2 linked regions of the Tunicatimonas pelagia genome follow. The protein of the gene in region 1 interacts with the protein of each later gene in a pairwise test. Links are inferred from orthologs where the notes say so. Each region holds a gene or a part of one and is shown on either strand. Other genes may lie near its edges.

Region 1 (8,049 bases):
TGAGAGGGCTAGTCCACTGACAACAACGCCAGCTCCTAGCAGGGTGGTGAACCAATTCTTAGTGTTCATCTTTTGGGTTTGATTTAAAGTTAAATAATAGAATTTGTTATTACTTTGATTAAAGGGTCAATCCTACTGAGAATATAAAGCTATTGGAGCGTAAGTCCGTAGCGTCGCGCAGTAGATCGTTCGGGTCAAATCCGTTGTTAATTGGATTGAGACCATAACGGTAACGCACATCAAATAAGAAAGTACTAGATCCAGTTGGGATTTCGGCTCCCAATCCAATATTGAGTCCGTATTGCATTGATCGGTACTCCGAACGCACATCCTCCGAGCCACTATCGGTTACGGAAAACTGAGCCCGCCCAGTACGGTCGTCGCTAATTACTCCATCCTCTATAAAGTAGGTAATATCTTGCGACTGGGTCGCAGCAAAATTGAATCCAATAGAAGGCCCCACGATCAACTGTGGGCGAATACCCATTACCGGATTAGGCAGACTAGCACGCAGCAGTACCGGAAATTCTATATTATGCAACTTCACGTTGCCCGTAATAGCAATATTAGAACTAGATTCGTCTACAATGGACTCTTTCAATTCTACTCGGGTACCTCCCTGTTGCATGTACAGCAGCTCAGCGGATACATCCAAAAAGTCTAGTAACGAGTAGGTGGCAAAACCACCAATAGCAACTCCAGTGACACTGCCGGTATGTTCGCGTCCGGTCATAAAGCCTTGGTAAAATCCACTGGAGGTAAGACCAATCTTAGGCCCATATTCCAGAGGGAGGCTAAAGCTCGAGCCAGACTCTGAACTACCGTCAGAACTGGTGCTGCTGCTTTCATCTTGTGCGAAAACAGGAGATGCGATAAAGCAAACTGCCAGAGGGAGTACTAACATCATCCGGCGCACCTTACGCCGTGTTTGGTTGATAAGTTTCGTCATACATTTTTGGGTTTAAAGGGTTACTACTTTAGCACTTGAATCCGGAAAGGTGAAGATGCACGTTGACAGTTAAATCCTTTTCTTTCGCGGCTTGTCACAAAACAACAGCTTTATTACGTAATCAAAACCCCTAAAAATGCTGATTCACTACTTGCGTAGCAGATGGGGCGAAAGCCCGGTTTTTTCACTAATTTTGAAAAAAAATGCTCAGTAAAGTGAAATTTTGGCGAGAAGAAGAGATCACTAGATTACCACAATAGCGGATTATTATTCTCTATAATCTAGATATAATTATAATTCAACTGATATTTTAGTATTTTTTTACGTTAATTCAAGAAAGGTATTATTCAATCAATTAGTCGAATTATTCAGATTATTCAAGATTTAATAGATGTAGTATTCTTTATTATTTTGGCCATTTTTCGAAAAAACCTACTGTGTTAGTGGTATAATCGCACAAAGTTACTTTTTCAGGTAAATTTTTACCAAAACGACTATCGAGAATAATCAGACTATTTAATAAAATTATTTTTAGAAACGTATTACTTTTCTAATAGACAATACTTTCAGGAACGAATAAGTACTTTGCTTATTTGGTAGAGCTTTTGGTCAGCTTGACGGAGCTAATTCTTCTCGTAAAAATTGAGCGGTATATCCAGTTGCACATTTAGCCACCACTTCGGGGGTACCCTCGCAAATAATCTGACCGCCATTGCTGCCGCCTTCGGGGCCAAGATCGATAACATGATCGGCTACTTTCACCACATCTAGGTTATGCTCAATAATAAGTACAGTATTGCCCTTATCCACTAGCTTATTGAGTACATCTAGCAAATGCTGAATATCCTGAAAATGTAAGCCGGTGGTGGGCTCATCCAGAATGTAGAGCGTTTGCCCAGTGTCTTTCTTAGAGAGTTCAGTGGCTAGTTTCACCCGTTGTGCTTCCCCGCCCGAAAGAGTGGTGGCATGCTGCCCCAGCGTGATGTACCCTAGGCCAACATCTTGCAGGGTTTGAATTTTCCGCAGAATGCGGGGTTGGTTTTCAAAAAACTCTACCGCTTGCTCTACCGTCATATCCAGCACATCCGAAATAGACTTTCCTTTAAAACGAATTTCTAAGGTTTCCCGGTTATAGCGACGGCTTTTACAGGTAGGGCAGGGCACATGTACATCCGGCAGAAAGTCCATCTCAATAAGTTGCATCCCTCCGCCCTGGCAGGTTTCGCAGCGCCCCCCTTTCACATTAAAGGAAAACCGCCCCGGTTTATAACCCCGAATTTTTGCTTCCGGTAGTTCAGAAAATAACGCCCGAATATCCGTAAATACTCCGGTGTAAGTAGCCGGGTTAGAACGCGGGGTACGCCCAATAGGAGCTTGGTCTACTTCAATCACTTTATCCAGATGTTCTACTCCTTTAATGGTATTGAAGGGACAAGGCTCAGCGTAAGAGCGGTAGAAGTGCTTGCTCAGCAACGGGAACAAGGTTTCGTGAATCAGAGTGGATTTTCCACTGCCGGATACTCCGGTTACGCAGATCATTTTTCCTAGGGGCAACGTAAGCTTTACCTTTTTTAGATTATGACCTCTCGCTCCGGTTAGTACCAGCTTCTTTCCACTTCCCTTTCGCCGTGTGGCAGGAGTTTCAATGGCGCGGCTGCCTTTCAAATAATCAGCAGTGATACCGCCTTGCTTCAAGAATTCTTCGGGACTACCCGCCGCAATTACCCGACCACCGTGCCGCCCGGCCCCGGGGCCAATATCGATGATGTAGTCAGCTTGCAGCATCATATCTTTGTCGTGCTCTACGACAATGACCGTGTTACCCAAGTCGCGCAAATCTTGCAGAGCCTTAATCAGTTTCACATTATCGCGCTGGTGCAGGCCAATGCTAGGTTCGTCCAGAATATAAAGTACGCCTACGAGTTGGGTTCCAATTTGCGTAGCTAGCCGAATGCGCTGGGCTTCTCCGCCCGAGAGCGTTCGCAGTGGCCGATCTAGCATAAGATAGGTTAAGCCTACGTCAACCAAAAAGCCAATACGCTTCCGGATTTCTTTCAGTACTTCGCCCCCAATGAGCCGCTGCCGATCGGTTAAGCGTTCTTCCAGGTTTTCAAACCAAGCTTGCAGATCGTCAATATTTAGCTGGGCTAGCTCAGCGATATTTTTACCAGCAATTTTAAAGTAGCGAGATTCTTTCTTTAATCGGGTGCCTTCACAATCAGGGCAGGTGGTGCTAGTCATAAATTGTTTGACCCACTTTTGCGTTTTATCGGTTCCGGTTTCCTCCTGCTTTTCCAGATAGCCCGTGATACCTTCAAACACAGTGTCGTACGTAGAACCTGCGTACTTGACTGATTTAACCGAAACCGGTTTAGTATCGCCGTGCATAATGATCTCCCGAACTTTCTCCGGTAATTCTTCAATTTTAGTGGTTAGTTTTACTTTATGTCGCTTCAGTACTGCTTCTAATTTCTTAAAAATCCAGATGTCGCGGTACTCTCCTAATGGAGCAATCCCTCCCTGGCGAATGCTAAGTTTTTCGTTGGGGAAAATAGCCTCTTCCGAAAATTTTTGAATAGCTCCTATTCCACTACAGGTGGGGCACATGCCGTAGGGCGAGTTGAAGGAGAACGTATTGGGGGCAGGTTCGTCATAAGCTAGCCCGGTTTCTGGGTCCATCAGATACTTAGAAAGGTGCTGTACATTACCCTTAGTATCGTCGATCATAATAATTCCTTTCCCGTGCATCAGCGCGGTCTTGATTGATTCGGCAATGCGGTAGCGATCATCGTCGCGCACGATCACCCGATCAACCACAATCTCAATATCGTGAGTTTTGTAGCGGTCTACCTGCATTTTAGGTGTCAAATCCACAATTGCACCGTCAACCCGCACCTTAGCGAAACCCATTTTCCGCACCTGCTGAAAGAGTTCACGGTAGTGGCCTTTGCGACCTTTCACAATGGGAGCCAGAATAATGAGCTTGCTCCCCGCAAAATCATCCATAATCCGGTCAATAATCTGCTCCTCGCTCTGTCGCTCCATTTTCTTACCCGTTTCGTAAGAGTAGGCTTCTGATGCCCGGGCGTAGAGCAGTCGCATAAAATCGTAGATTTCAGTAACGGTGCCTACGGTAGAGCGCGGATTTTTAGAAGTAGTCTTCTGCTCAATGGAGATAACGGGACTCAGTCCATTAATTTTATCCACTTCAGGCCGTTGTAAGTTACCGATAAAGGAACGGGCGTAGGCCGAAAAGCTCTCCATGTAGCGGCGCTGCCCTTCGGCGTAGATAGTATCAAAAGCTAAGGATGATTTTCCGCTACCGCTAATTCCGGTAATTACAATGAGCTTATTGCGCGGTAGCGTTACATCAATAGTTTTAAGGTTATGCTCGCGTGCCCCAAAGATCTCGATGGTTTCTTGGTCGTACTCAGGGGGTACTATCGCCAAATCTGCGGCAGTATCGGTTCTTTCTACGGTTAGGTTTTCGGTAGCCATAAATTCAATCGGAATTAAGCGAAGCTGTGGGCGGAAACCGGAAAAAGACGACCGGAAACCGAACAGCAATTTTCTTTCTACTACTTAGAATAAGTATTAAAGAGAAAGGGTTCCGAAGGTACAAAAAACAGTGCTAGGATTACAAGCGGCAGAAATGAAATTTTACTATGCTTGAGCGGGGTGGTAGGCTGCATTCAGGCATTTATGCCCGCGTAGTTTTCTCAAACATACAAATGCCCAAATGCAGAGAGGGAAAAATACCTCAGGCAGCTACTAATCCTAACCGCCCTGACTGTTTAGAAATCGTACTCTGTTTTTCTTCCGGATAACCCTCACCCACCTTTTCTAAATAAGCAAAAAAATTAGCAGCTTCTTTAAGAGTTGGGGTTCGGGTAAGCCAAGCAATAAACTTTGCTATGCCGTAGGGCAAATTTGTTACCTTTTTAATCTGCGGATGGTGCTGAGTACAATATTCTTCTAGAGCCTTATTTAAGGTGACCGATTGCTTACCAAAAATCTTCTGGTAAAAATTCTCTTCTTTCAAAAGCTCCTGCGAAACTAGTCGGGCAAACTCTTGTCCCGAAACTAAATGATAGGGCCGAGTTTGTTTTCCCAAAACGGAAGCCCGTCCGTTATTCACAAAATTAGCCAGTGCTTCCCGAAAAATAGTAGGTTTAAAAATCTGATAGGGCACTCCCGAACCTTGAATTAACTGCTCCGCCTCAAGCTTATCCTTTATCATAGGGAAAAAGTTATTTTCTTCCGAAACGGTAGAGCCCGATACGTAGGATATTTTTTGCAGTGAAAGTTCGGTTGTTAGCGAAACTACGTGCCGCACAGCAACTAGCTCCGCCGGTTGGCTCAAACTGATGTGAACCTGCTCGCAATCTGTCAGTGCTGCTTTCAGGTTCTCACGGTTAATAGCATCACCCGAAATAATTTCAACTTGGTTGCCAAACATCTTTTCAGCTTTCGCTGGATTACGAGCCAAGACTTTTACCAAAAAATCATCCGTAACTAACTGCTGAGTGACGATACGACCAATAAGACCAGTGCTGCCGAGAACTAATACCTTGCTTTTCATGATAGTGTGCTTTAAAGTGAATAATTAATCAACACTTCAAAGGTAGTGCGCTCAATTCTCCTAAAAATTGATGTATGTTACATTAAACGGAGACCGGAAAAGGGAAAACGGAGGAGGGAGAACGGAATATATTTTTCTTTTTCCATCCTCCCTTCTCCGAGGCTATCGGGCTAATTCTTTGCGGATGCGGCTGAGGCTTTCACGCTCGATGCCAAGGTAAGAGGCCAAGTGGTAAAGCGGAATGCGTTGAATAAAGCGAGGGTAATCGTCTAGCATCTGCAAGTACCGCTCTTTGGCAGATAGGAAGAGGAAGGACTCAAATCGGTTGGTAGCGGTGGCGTATACGCTTTCGGAAATCAGTCGCCCGAAGCGTTCCCAGTTTTTAGACTGATCGTAAGCGTGTTGAAGGGCCCTGGCACTAAAGGTTAATAGCTCACAATCTTCCAGTGCTTGAATGTAGTAGCGGCTGGCCCGCTGTTTAAGAAAATCTAGGTAGGATACGGCATAGTCATTTTCCAGAAAAAAGTGGTTATTGATTTCCTTACCGTCTTGAAGATAAAATAGTCGTAGTACTCCTGTTTGCACAAACCCGATTTCGCTTACCAACTGTCCCGGTTCTAGAAAATAACTGTTCTTAGCAATAGTACGGCGATTGAGGTGCGGAATGAACTGATTACACTCGTCTTCGCTAAAATCAGTGACCTTCCGTATTTGTATTTTGAAGTTGCTGAGGTTCATAAGTAGCGCATCTTTTTAACAGCCTAAATAGTTATTTATTTTGACAAAATGCGCTACTATTTGTTTCTAGAGGATCAGTCGGGATTATTAATTATCAGTAGTAACTGCTAGGGAAATCGCTCCACTTTCCACACCATCTATTTCCATAAAGCCATATACTATATAGCTAGTGTTAGGGGTTAGTCCTTGAAAGTTTCCGAATGTGAACCCACCACCCTTCATAGCCACACTCTGCGAGGTTTGAGAACTCTTTAACTCAGCAGCAGCGGGAACTGGGTCAGAAGGGTCAAAAATGCTAAAGTAAACCATTCCCTCCCCAGCTTCTTCTTTAATGCGAAGGCTTAATGAAACGAGAGTAGGTTGAACTACTCGTTCTTCCAAAGTTAAAAAAGAATTTTTTGTTGTGACTTGTAAGCTAACTAATTCCCCTTCTGCTCCATCTACTTCTATAAAAGCGTATACAGTGTAGGTGGTGTTAGGAGATAACTCACGAAATGTTTCAGATACAGGGTCAACACCAGATGAAGCTACACTTTGAGTACCAGGGGCATTCTTTAAAGCACTAGTAGTGGGAACAGAATCAGATTCATCAGCTAAACTATAATAAATAATTCCACCACTAGCTTCCTCTGTGACTTGTAAGTTAAAGGAGAAATAATCTGCCTCGACTACATTTTCTTCCAATGTCAATGTAAAAGGAGATGGAGATGGTTCTTCAGCAGCGTCATCTTCTGAGCAAGCCGAAAATAGAGCAATAATAATAAAGGAAATAAAGTACCATGCACGCTTCATAGCATTCAGATTTTTGGTTTAAACTGCAATGATACCATCTCATGTAGCTGAATGCTGATCTATTCTTGTGGAAATAATACGTATGTGGGAATGAGGTTAAGAAGCTGCTTTTTAGAAAGACATCCGAAGTTTCGAAAAACTTCGGATGTCTGAGAATAAGATAGATTAAAATGGTAATTCATCTCCCGCTGTGGCGGTTTCCCGCTTGCCGAGCATCAGTAGATCATTGGCCACAATCTCGGTTACGTAACGTTTAATACCGTCTTTGTCTTCGTAGTTACGGTGAGTGAGTTTTCCGGCGAGGGCTACTTGCTTACCTTTGTGCAAGTATTTCTCGGCAATTCCGGCTAAACTATCCCAAGCTACAATTGAGTGCCACTGGGTGTCGTTTACAATTTCACCATTTTTATTTTTGTACGATTCAGTAGTGGCAATAGAGAATTTAGCTAATTTCTTACCACTTTCTAGTTCTTTAATTTCAGGATCTTGACCTAAGTTACCAATAAGTTGTACGTGATTTTTAAGTGCGTTCATAACTCGTAATATTTTGCGTTGAACATTGAATTGATGTCAGCAAAGTAACGGCGAGGTGAGCGCAACAGTCGGGAGTTACCCGTTTACTTTCGTATGTAAATGTTTGTAACCGTTTGTAAATGGATAAGAAATTGGGTAGATTTATCAATTATACGACGCGAGAAGTAAATTTATACAGACCAAACAATACTGAATTTGATTTCTTGGATTAGAAAGTACGCATTCTTGAGGAAAGCGTGTCCAGGCTAAAGGAAACTCCGTTTAAAACGGGTTTTGATAGCTTCAATCAAACCTTGACCAATATTCTTTCTGTCACAATTAACAGAGATGATAAAAAGTTTAAAGGCTTTTAACAAATGAGTTATTCGGTGGTTCTAGCGATCTTTGGGAAATTTGGATTAGTGATGAAAATAGCAGCATGAATTTGAGGAGAGATTTGTAGACTTCGTTAATA
Region 2 (7,571 bases), 2.5 Mb from region 1 along the record:
TAGCACTTAGTTGCACCCTATCCTGACCTACCTGATGTAAGTGAGGAATCAGATAGCCGAGGGAAGCTCCTACTACGTAGCCCGTTATAACATCCGTAGGGAAATGCTTCCCGGCTCGGTAGCGAAAGTAACCTGTAGCAGCCGGAAGAATAGCAGCAGTCGTCCAAGCCACTGCCCGAATGCCAGGATCGTCTACGTAGTCTGAGATCACTTTTGCGGTAAAGAATGACATGGCCGCTGCGTAGGAAGTATGGCCGGAAAAATAAGAGAAATTATTCCCTCGCATTGTGCGTATTTCATCAGGATTGTTGCTGTTATACGTGTACGGTCGGGGACGTGCTGCTAGAGCCTTGGTAATCCCAGTTAGGGTTTCGTTGATAGCGAGGGTTTCTAATAAAATTACTCCCAATGTACCAGCATCAGCCCGAGCGTTATCGAATGCTAACAGAGTGAGCGGTATTGCCAGAGAGACTCCCACCAACACATCACTAGTGATTCTAGCACCCTCCCGGTAGGTACCATCGGATAGTTGGTCCAACGCTAGCACATCGTTAATATCGAGTTCTTCTACCTCCGCTAGTTTGAGTGTCTCCCGATTATTGCGGAGTATGGCACCCACAACTGTTCCAGTAGCACCTACTGAGAGTAAAGTAGTTTCCCGAGCAGTCTTTAACTCGTAACCCTGACTATAAGCGAAATACTGTCCGGATAATATAAAAAATAGGGCAGTTCCCCAGGGAAACCACCAAAGCGGATGCTTATTGATCTTCATGTTAGATTAAAAAATTAAAAGTGGACTATAGCTTAATCTACGACGAATAGTAAAGTTTTAAATATGATGTAGTATTTAACCTAAAATGATATAAATAATAAAATAGTTATAAAGTATATTTGAATAATAATCATATTAACAAGTCTAAAATTTTATTGACGTGAAAAATTTACAAAAACTATTTTCGTCAGCACTGACACTGTGCTTAGCTATTACCCTATTTTCTTGCGGTAACGATGACGAAGAAGCAATTTTTGCTGAGGCTGATCTGATGGGTGAGTGGACAGTGAGTTCTACTGAGATTAATATTCCTGGTATGGATTTGCCAGCAGAACAAATGGCTCTATTTGGAGCAATACTTAGTATACCCGAAGGAACTACTATTCAGCTAAACAATGATAAAACTTACGAGCAGGAAGGTGCTGAGCTTGGCTTTCTGACTACTAATGAAAGTGGTACTTGGAAATTAGAAGGTGGTAAGACACTGGTTTTAACCAGTCAGGATAATGAAGATAAGCAGTATCAAATTCGATCATTGAATAGCGAAAGTGCTGTGTGGTACATCTCAGAAAAAATGGAAAGCGGTGATGTTAGTATTCCGGGAGCAACGGAAGTGACTGTTGAAAGCACTATCAGTCTAAAAAAGTAGCAAAATATCACCTTGTCTCTACAGCCGCACCTTCTTCTGAAGGTGCGGTTTTTTTTATAGCCGATAGCCTACTCCGACCCGCAGAGCAGCGTTGCCTCGTTCAAAATAATAGTCGCCAATTACTTCAATGCGCCAGTTATTATTGATGGCTCGTCCGTAGCCCAATCCAGCCGCGTAATCTACTTCATCACTAATTAGCGGACGCAAGCGCAGAAATATCGGATCAATCGGGTATAGTCGCATGCCGGGAATAAAGCTTAGTCTGTTCGGGGCTGTCCAATATTCTACTCCTGCCGTGAGCGCCAACTGCCGAATCAAGAAATAATTGGCTTCTACACTAAACTGAGCCTTGTCAACAAATTCAAACGGGTCACGATTATCCGTTTTGTAGGCATCAATGCCAAAATTGAATAGAAACTGAGCTTGAGACGTTGAGCTATAAAAAAGAAATAGGAAAAAGGTTAGGTAAAAAAGGTGCTTCATACGATAGTCAGGATGATAGATTTAGCAAAAGCTAAAATTAGGCATTATTCCTGATTTTCGTATAATTTCTTCAGGTCATTCAACTCGTCGCGTAGGCGGGCGGCCTCCATAAAATTGAGTTCTTTAGCCGCCTTTTCCATACTTTTCTTGGTTTGATTCATTAGCTTCTCTAAGTCAGGTTTACTCATGTAGGCAACTACCGGATCAGCGGCAATACTCGTTTGGTCGGGACCCGCGTAAGCCTTGGCGGGGGCTTTTCGGGAGTCGGCTACCTTGGTCTGACCCATAATGGCTTCCTTCGATTTGAGTACGGTTTTCGGGGTGATACCGTGCTTTTTGTTATACTCCATCTGCTTATTACGGCGACGGTTGGTTTCGTCAATCGCTACCTGCATCGAGCTAGTGATTTTATCGGCGTACATAATGCACATGCCATTCTCATTCCGAGCCGCTCGTCCAATAGTCTGTACCAGCGAACGTTCGTTCCGTAGAAACCCTTCTTTATCAGCATCCAGAATAGCCACCAGCGATACTTCCGGTAAATCCAGCCCTTCCCGTAGCAGATTGACTCCCACTAGCACATCGAATTCGCCCAACCGTAAGCCTCGTAGAATTTCTACCCGATCCAGCGGTTTTATATCTGAGTGAATGTATTGACTTTGTACGCCGGCTCGCTCCAAGAACTTCTGCATTTCTTCTGCCATTCGCTTTGTAAGCGTAGTGATTAGCACCCGCTCGCTTTTCTTCACCCGATCATCAATTTCACCCAGCAAATCGTCAATCTGATTGACACTCGGGCGAACTTCAATCACCGGGTCAAGCAAGCCCGTCGGGCGAATCACCTGTTCTACCACCACTCCGTCGGATTCGCGCAATTCGTAGTCGCCGGGGGTAGCACTCACGTAAACAATTTGGTTAATCATCATCTCAAATTCATTGAACGTAAGTGGGCGATTATCCAGGGCCGATGGTAGGCGGAAGCCATAATCCACTAAGTTCACTTTACGGGAACGGTCGCCCCCCCACATGGCTCGCACTTGAGGTACGGTTACGTGGCTCTCGTCAATAACCATTAAGTAATCTTCCGGAAAATAATCGAGCAAGCAGAACGGACGTTGCCCAGGTTCGCGACGATCAAAGTAGCGGGAGTAGTTCTCAATACCGGAGCAGTAGCCCAGCTCCCGAATCATTTCCAGATCGAATTCGGTACGTTCTTGAATGCGCTTGGCTTCCAGGTATCGCTGTTCTTTTTCAAAGCTACCAATTTGAGCTACCAGATCGTCTTGTATTTCGTGAATGGCTACCTGCTGGGTATCTTTACCCGTAACAAATAAGTTGGCCGGATAAATAGTGACTAGTCGCTCTTCGGCTTGCTTCTTACCCGTGTGCGGATCAATCCGGTGGATGGCTTCAATTTCATCGCCCCAGAAGTAGATACGATAGGCAAAGTCGGCGTAGGCAATAAAAATATCTACCGTATCGCCCTTCACCCGGAAGTTGCCCCGTCGGAATTCCCCTTCGGTGCGGCTGTACAAAATATCGACCAGCGAATAGAGCAACTTTTGGCGGGAAAGCACATCTCCCTCCTGAAGCTTAACTACGTTTTTGCCAAACTCATCAGGGTTCCCTAACCCGTAGATGCAGGAAACCGAAGCCACAATCAGTACATCGCGCCGACCAGAGAGCAAAGCCGAAGTAGCACTTAGCCGAAGCTTTTCAATCTCATCATTAATTTGTAAGTCCTTTTCAATGTAGGTATTGTTGGTAGGAATGTACGCCTCGGGTTGGTAGTAATCGTAGTAAGAGATAAAGTACTCTACGGCATTCTGCGGAAAAAACTGCTTGAACTCCCCGTAGAGCTGAGCTGCCAAGGTTTTGTTGTGGCTAATAACGAGGGTAGGCCGATTCAGTTCGGCTACTACGTTAGCAACCGTAAACGTTTTGCCCGACCCGGTTACTCCCAGTAGGGTTTGCGCTCGTTCTCCGGTTTCTGTGCCTCGTACCAGTTGGTTAATAGCTTCGGGCTGGTCGCCAGTAGGTTGATAGTCAGAAGTGAGGATGAAATCCATATTTCAATTAACAATGTGCAGTGTGCAGTGTGCAGTGTGCAATGTACAATTAGCAGTGTACAAAGAACAACAATCAGGAAGGGTTAGTTTGGCTGATGTTGAATGAATAATGATTAATGAATGGTGGTGAAGGTTAGTCAATAGGTTGAGACTTTTGATAGTAGAATTTTTCGTGGATAATCAATCCGTCGCGCCACTGCTGTACCGAAACTTCGGTGAGTTGCGATGTTATGCCTTGAAGGTTCGTAAAAAGGATTTTCCACTCGCTAAACACTACGTTTTTCCGAGTATCAATTGCCTGATTGATCAGCTTGCTTTGTACATGAGCAACTCTAGACAGGTTTAGCTTCTCGTTTTCCAGACAGATTTTTTTACCTACTCGCGGTGATTCTTCATTTTCCTGGACAATTACATCGTTTCCATAAAACTGCTGTATTGCTCGGAGTGTATCGCCAGCAATAATCATAGCATTCAGCTGCTCAACTTTTACAGTCCATCCCAATTGGTCATTATTCATCACTCATTATTCATTAATCATTACTCTAAAATAGCTAAATTTACGGTATGGAACGCTACATCAATCCGCTAACCGACTATGGTTTTAAAAAGCTGTTTGGAACAGAACCTAATAAGGATTTACTGACTGATTTTTTGAATCAGCTACTACCGCCTCACCATCGCATTCAAAAGCTAAATTACGCTAAGAACGAACATTTAGGTGTTGGTCTGATAGACCGGAAAGCAATCTTTGATATATACTGCGAGGGGGAAAATGGAGATAAATTTATAGTGGAAGTACAAAAAGCAAAACAGAATTACTTCAAGGATAGAACGGTCTATTACTCTACATTTCCTATTCAGGAACAAGCCAAACAAGGCGATTGGAGTTTTCGGTTGACAGCAGTTTATACGGTAGGCATTCTTGATTTCGTGTTTGACGATCATCAAAATGAAGAAACAATATTGCACACCATCAAACTGAAAGACCAGGACTGCCGTACCTTCTACGAAAAGTTGACTTACATTTACATTGAGCTTCCCAAGTTTAAGAAAACGGAAGAGCAGTTAGAATCTCAGTTTGAAAAATGGCTCTATGTGCTACGCTATCTTTCGCAGTTGCAAGATCGGCCCAAAGCGTTACAGGAGCGAGTGTTTCAGAAACTTTTCAAGGCAGCCGAGATAGCGAAATTTAATAAACAGGAACGTGCTTCTTACGAAGAAAGTGTAAAGTACTACCGCGACATCAAAAACGTAGTAGATACCTCACACCAGGAGGGGAAAGAAGAAGGAAAAGAAGAAGAAAGAATAGAAGTGGCTAAGCGAGGTTTAGCAAAAGGTTATTCTACAGAAGTGATCTCGGATATGACCGGGCTTTCCACTGAGGAAATTGAGAAACTAAAATAATGATTAATGAACAATGAGTGATGAGCAATGAAGGAGCACTTTATTTATCATTAATCATCAATATTGTTCCAGAACTTCCAGCTTTTTTCGGCTTGTAGATGAAGCATTTCTAGGCCATTCTTCGTTTTTGCGCCTCGTGCTTGGGCTAATTTCATGAAGGCAGTTTCTGCGGGATTGTACACCAAATCGTAGCAAAAATGTTTTGAGGTTATTTGCTGGTAGTTGAGATCAGGATGAGTCTCGGTTTGCGGACTCATACCGAGCGGAGTAGTATTGATAATGAGAGGGTAACCGCCTAAATTTTTTTGTTTGAGGTCAGCGTAAGAAATAGCTGTTTCGCTGGTCTGACGAGAGACATAGGTATAGCCAACACCCAAATCTTGTAGTACACAGACAACTGCTTTAGAAGCCCCTCCCGTACCTAGTACCAATGCCTGATCTACCGCAGTTTCACCCAGCCACGGCAGCAACGAATCTCGGAAGCCGTAATAATCTGAATTAAAGCCTACTTTTCTGGTTTTTTTAACCCGGACTGTATTCACCGCTCCGATGCGTTCGGCTACCGGATCAAGTTCGTCTACGTACTTCATCACCTGCTGCTTGTAGGGAATAGTAACATTCAAACCCCGTAAATTGGGCTGTTCTAATACCTTGTTGGGCAGCTCATCAATCGTTTTTATCTCAAACAGCTCGTAGGCTGAGTCGGTAATACCTTCTTGCTGAAACTTTTCAGTAAAATACTGCTTTGAGAAGGAGTGACTTAGCGGGTAGCCAATTAGTCCGTAAAGATGTTCAATATCACCCACAGTAATAGTAAGTTTTGGAAGAAGTTTTTCTACTCTTCACCTGTTTTACCTTGATTCAGAATGCTATAGTTAGTTCACCCGATAGGTTAGTCCGAACCGTATTAGTCTGCTGTAAGCTTCATTCGTTCCCCCAATGAAGCCTGATTTATAGTTTTTAATTCCTCGGGAATAACCAACGTATCCACCGTATTTACCTTTACTTACATTTGCCTGAATTCTTGGTCTGATATCAGTATCAATCGTCTTTCGGTCTCTTTCAGTGGTGTAATCTTGAGTGCCTGCTTCAGCGTTTCCTTTTTCTTGAGCACTAAGGCAGTAACCAATATCCATTCCTACCGAAAGGTCAATTGACGTTTGTGCAACGGCCCATCGGTAGCCAATTTTAGGAAATAGATTGATAAATCTGTTACGCAAATAGGTTTGTCCATCAGCCGCTATTGGCATACCTCCTCCACCATTGCCAGAAACTCGGGTAATTTCCACTTTACTTCTGAGTAGTTCATACCCTAGTTCGGCTCCAATAAGAAAATTGCTGTTGAAGAATTGAGTTATACTCGTTGAGATACCGTAGCTTAGGCCACCTTGCGAGCCATAAGGAGTATTTGTGTAACCATCTCCCTGAGCATTCAAATTTATCCAAGACGAACTTACGGCTGATTCTCCTGCAAAAGAAAAAAGCCCTGAGTTTAGGTTTACATTAATATCGGTAGATTGACAATAGGTGTTGGTAAAGTGAAAAAGTAAGTAAACTGCCAGTAGTACTTTTTTCATAGTGTATCTTTCAGTTACGTGAAATTAATAGTTGACTATTAGCATGACACCTATCAACCAGATAACGTTGTATTCTACCGAAAATAACGATTGCTAAGTTACCATTGTGCCTAGTATTCTACCACCTCGTTCACCCGCTGGCGAGGAATAAGAAATAACTCTTTCTGACGACCATCCAGGTAACGCACGTTTTCACCATCAAAGAACGCATCTTCTTCCACCATCATCCGCACTTCTTTATCCCACTCCGAAATAAACACCGCTGCATTCAATTCAATAGAATAGGCCGTATTGGCGTACATCGGGTAATCGCCCTTTACTGGTACTCCACCCTGCTGATCCCATAGTCCGATAGTAGGCCCTGAACCATGACCGTAGTAGCCGATGGGGTGGGTGTAAATAGTTGGTTTAATGCCCTCAGCTTTGGCCTCCTCAATGGAGGCTAGTAAAATTTCATTGCCTGTACGACCGACCCGAAAGTTATCGGTAAGGATATCCATCAGTCGCAGGGCCGTCTGGTGAGCTTCGCGTAGGTAGGGTGGTGCTTCAGTTTCCCCGGGTTTAAGCACGTAGGCATTTTCCTGGGTATCTGTATTCATATCCAAATACGTAATGCC

The links. The genes of interacting proteins can lie anywhere in the genome.
Region 2: the proteins of uvrA (region 1) and uvrB interact in binary tests that used the Escherichia coli proteins (3 or more experiments, as listed by UniProt). The link is inferred for Tunicatimonas pelagia from one-to-one orthologs.

Annotation. Positions count from the first base shown.
Region 1 is NZ_CP120683.1:3,421,019-3,429,067, reverse strand. The notes cover bases 1,359-4,781. They hold uvrA (excinuclease ABC subunit UvrA), read right to left. Parts: upstream 4,448-4,781; coding sequence 1,559-4,447; downstream 1,359-1,558. Other genes in these bases: P0M28_RS14650 (SDR family oxidoreductase), read right to left, coding at 4,710-4,781. Outside these bases: P0M28_RS14665 (hypothetical protein), read right to left, coding at 1-69; P0M28_RS14660 (porin family protein), read right to left, coding at 119-949; more of P0M28_RS14650, read right to left, coding at 4,782-5,531; P0M28_RS14645 (Crp/Fnr family transcriptional regulator), read right to left, coding at 5,694-6,269; P0M28_RS14640 (hypothetical protein), read right to left, coding at 6,357-7,061; P0M28_RS14635 (single-stranded DNA-binding protein), read right to left, coding at 7,227-7,595. UniProt on the Escherichia coli protein: The UvrABC repair system catalyzes the recognition and processing of DNA lesions. UvrA is an ATPase and a DNA-binding protein. A damage recognition complex composed of 2 UvrA and 2 UvrB subunits scans DNA for abnormalities.
Region 2 is NZ_CP120683.1:949,842-957,412, reverse strand. The notes cover bases 1,462-4,406. They hold uvrB (excinuclease ABC subunit UvrB), read right to left. Parts: upstream 3,974-4,406; coding sequence 1,949-3,973; downstream 1,462-1,948. Other genes in these bases: P0M28_RS03885 (hypothetical protein), read right to left, coding at 4,107-4,406; P0M28_RS03895 (hypothetical protein), read right to left, coding at 1,476-1,904. Also shown: P0M28_RS03905 (phosphatase PAP2 family protein), read right to left, coding at 1-772; P0M28_RS03900 (copper resistance protein NlpE N-terminal domain-containing protein), read left to right, coding at 933-1,421; more of P0M28_RS03885, read right to left, coding at 4,407-4,490; P0M28_RS03880 (Rpn family recombination-promoting nuclease/putative transposase), read left to right, coding at 4,538-5,377; P0M28_RS03875 (shikimate dehydrogenase family protein), read right to left, coding at 5,428-6,183; P0M28_RS03870 (outer membrane beta-barrel protein), read right to left, coding at 6,253-6,954; P0M28_RS03865 (M24 family metallopeptidase), read right to left, coding at 7,065-7,571. UniProt on the Escherichia coli protein: The UvrABC repair system catalyzes the recognition and processing of DNA lesions. A damage recognition complex composed of 2 UvrA and 2 UvrB subunits scans DNA for abnormalities.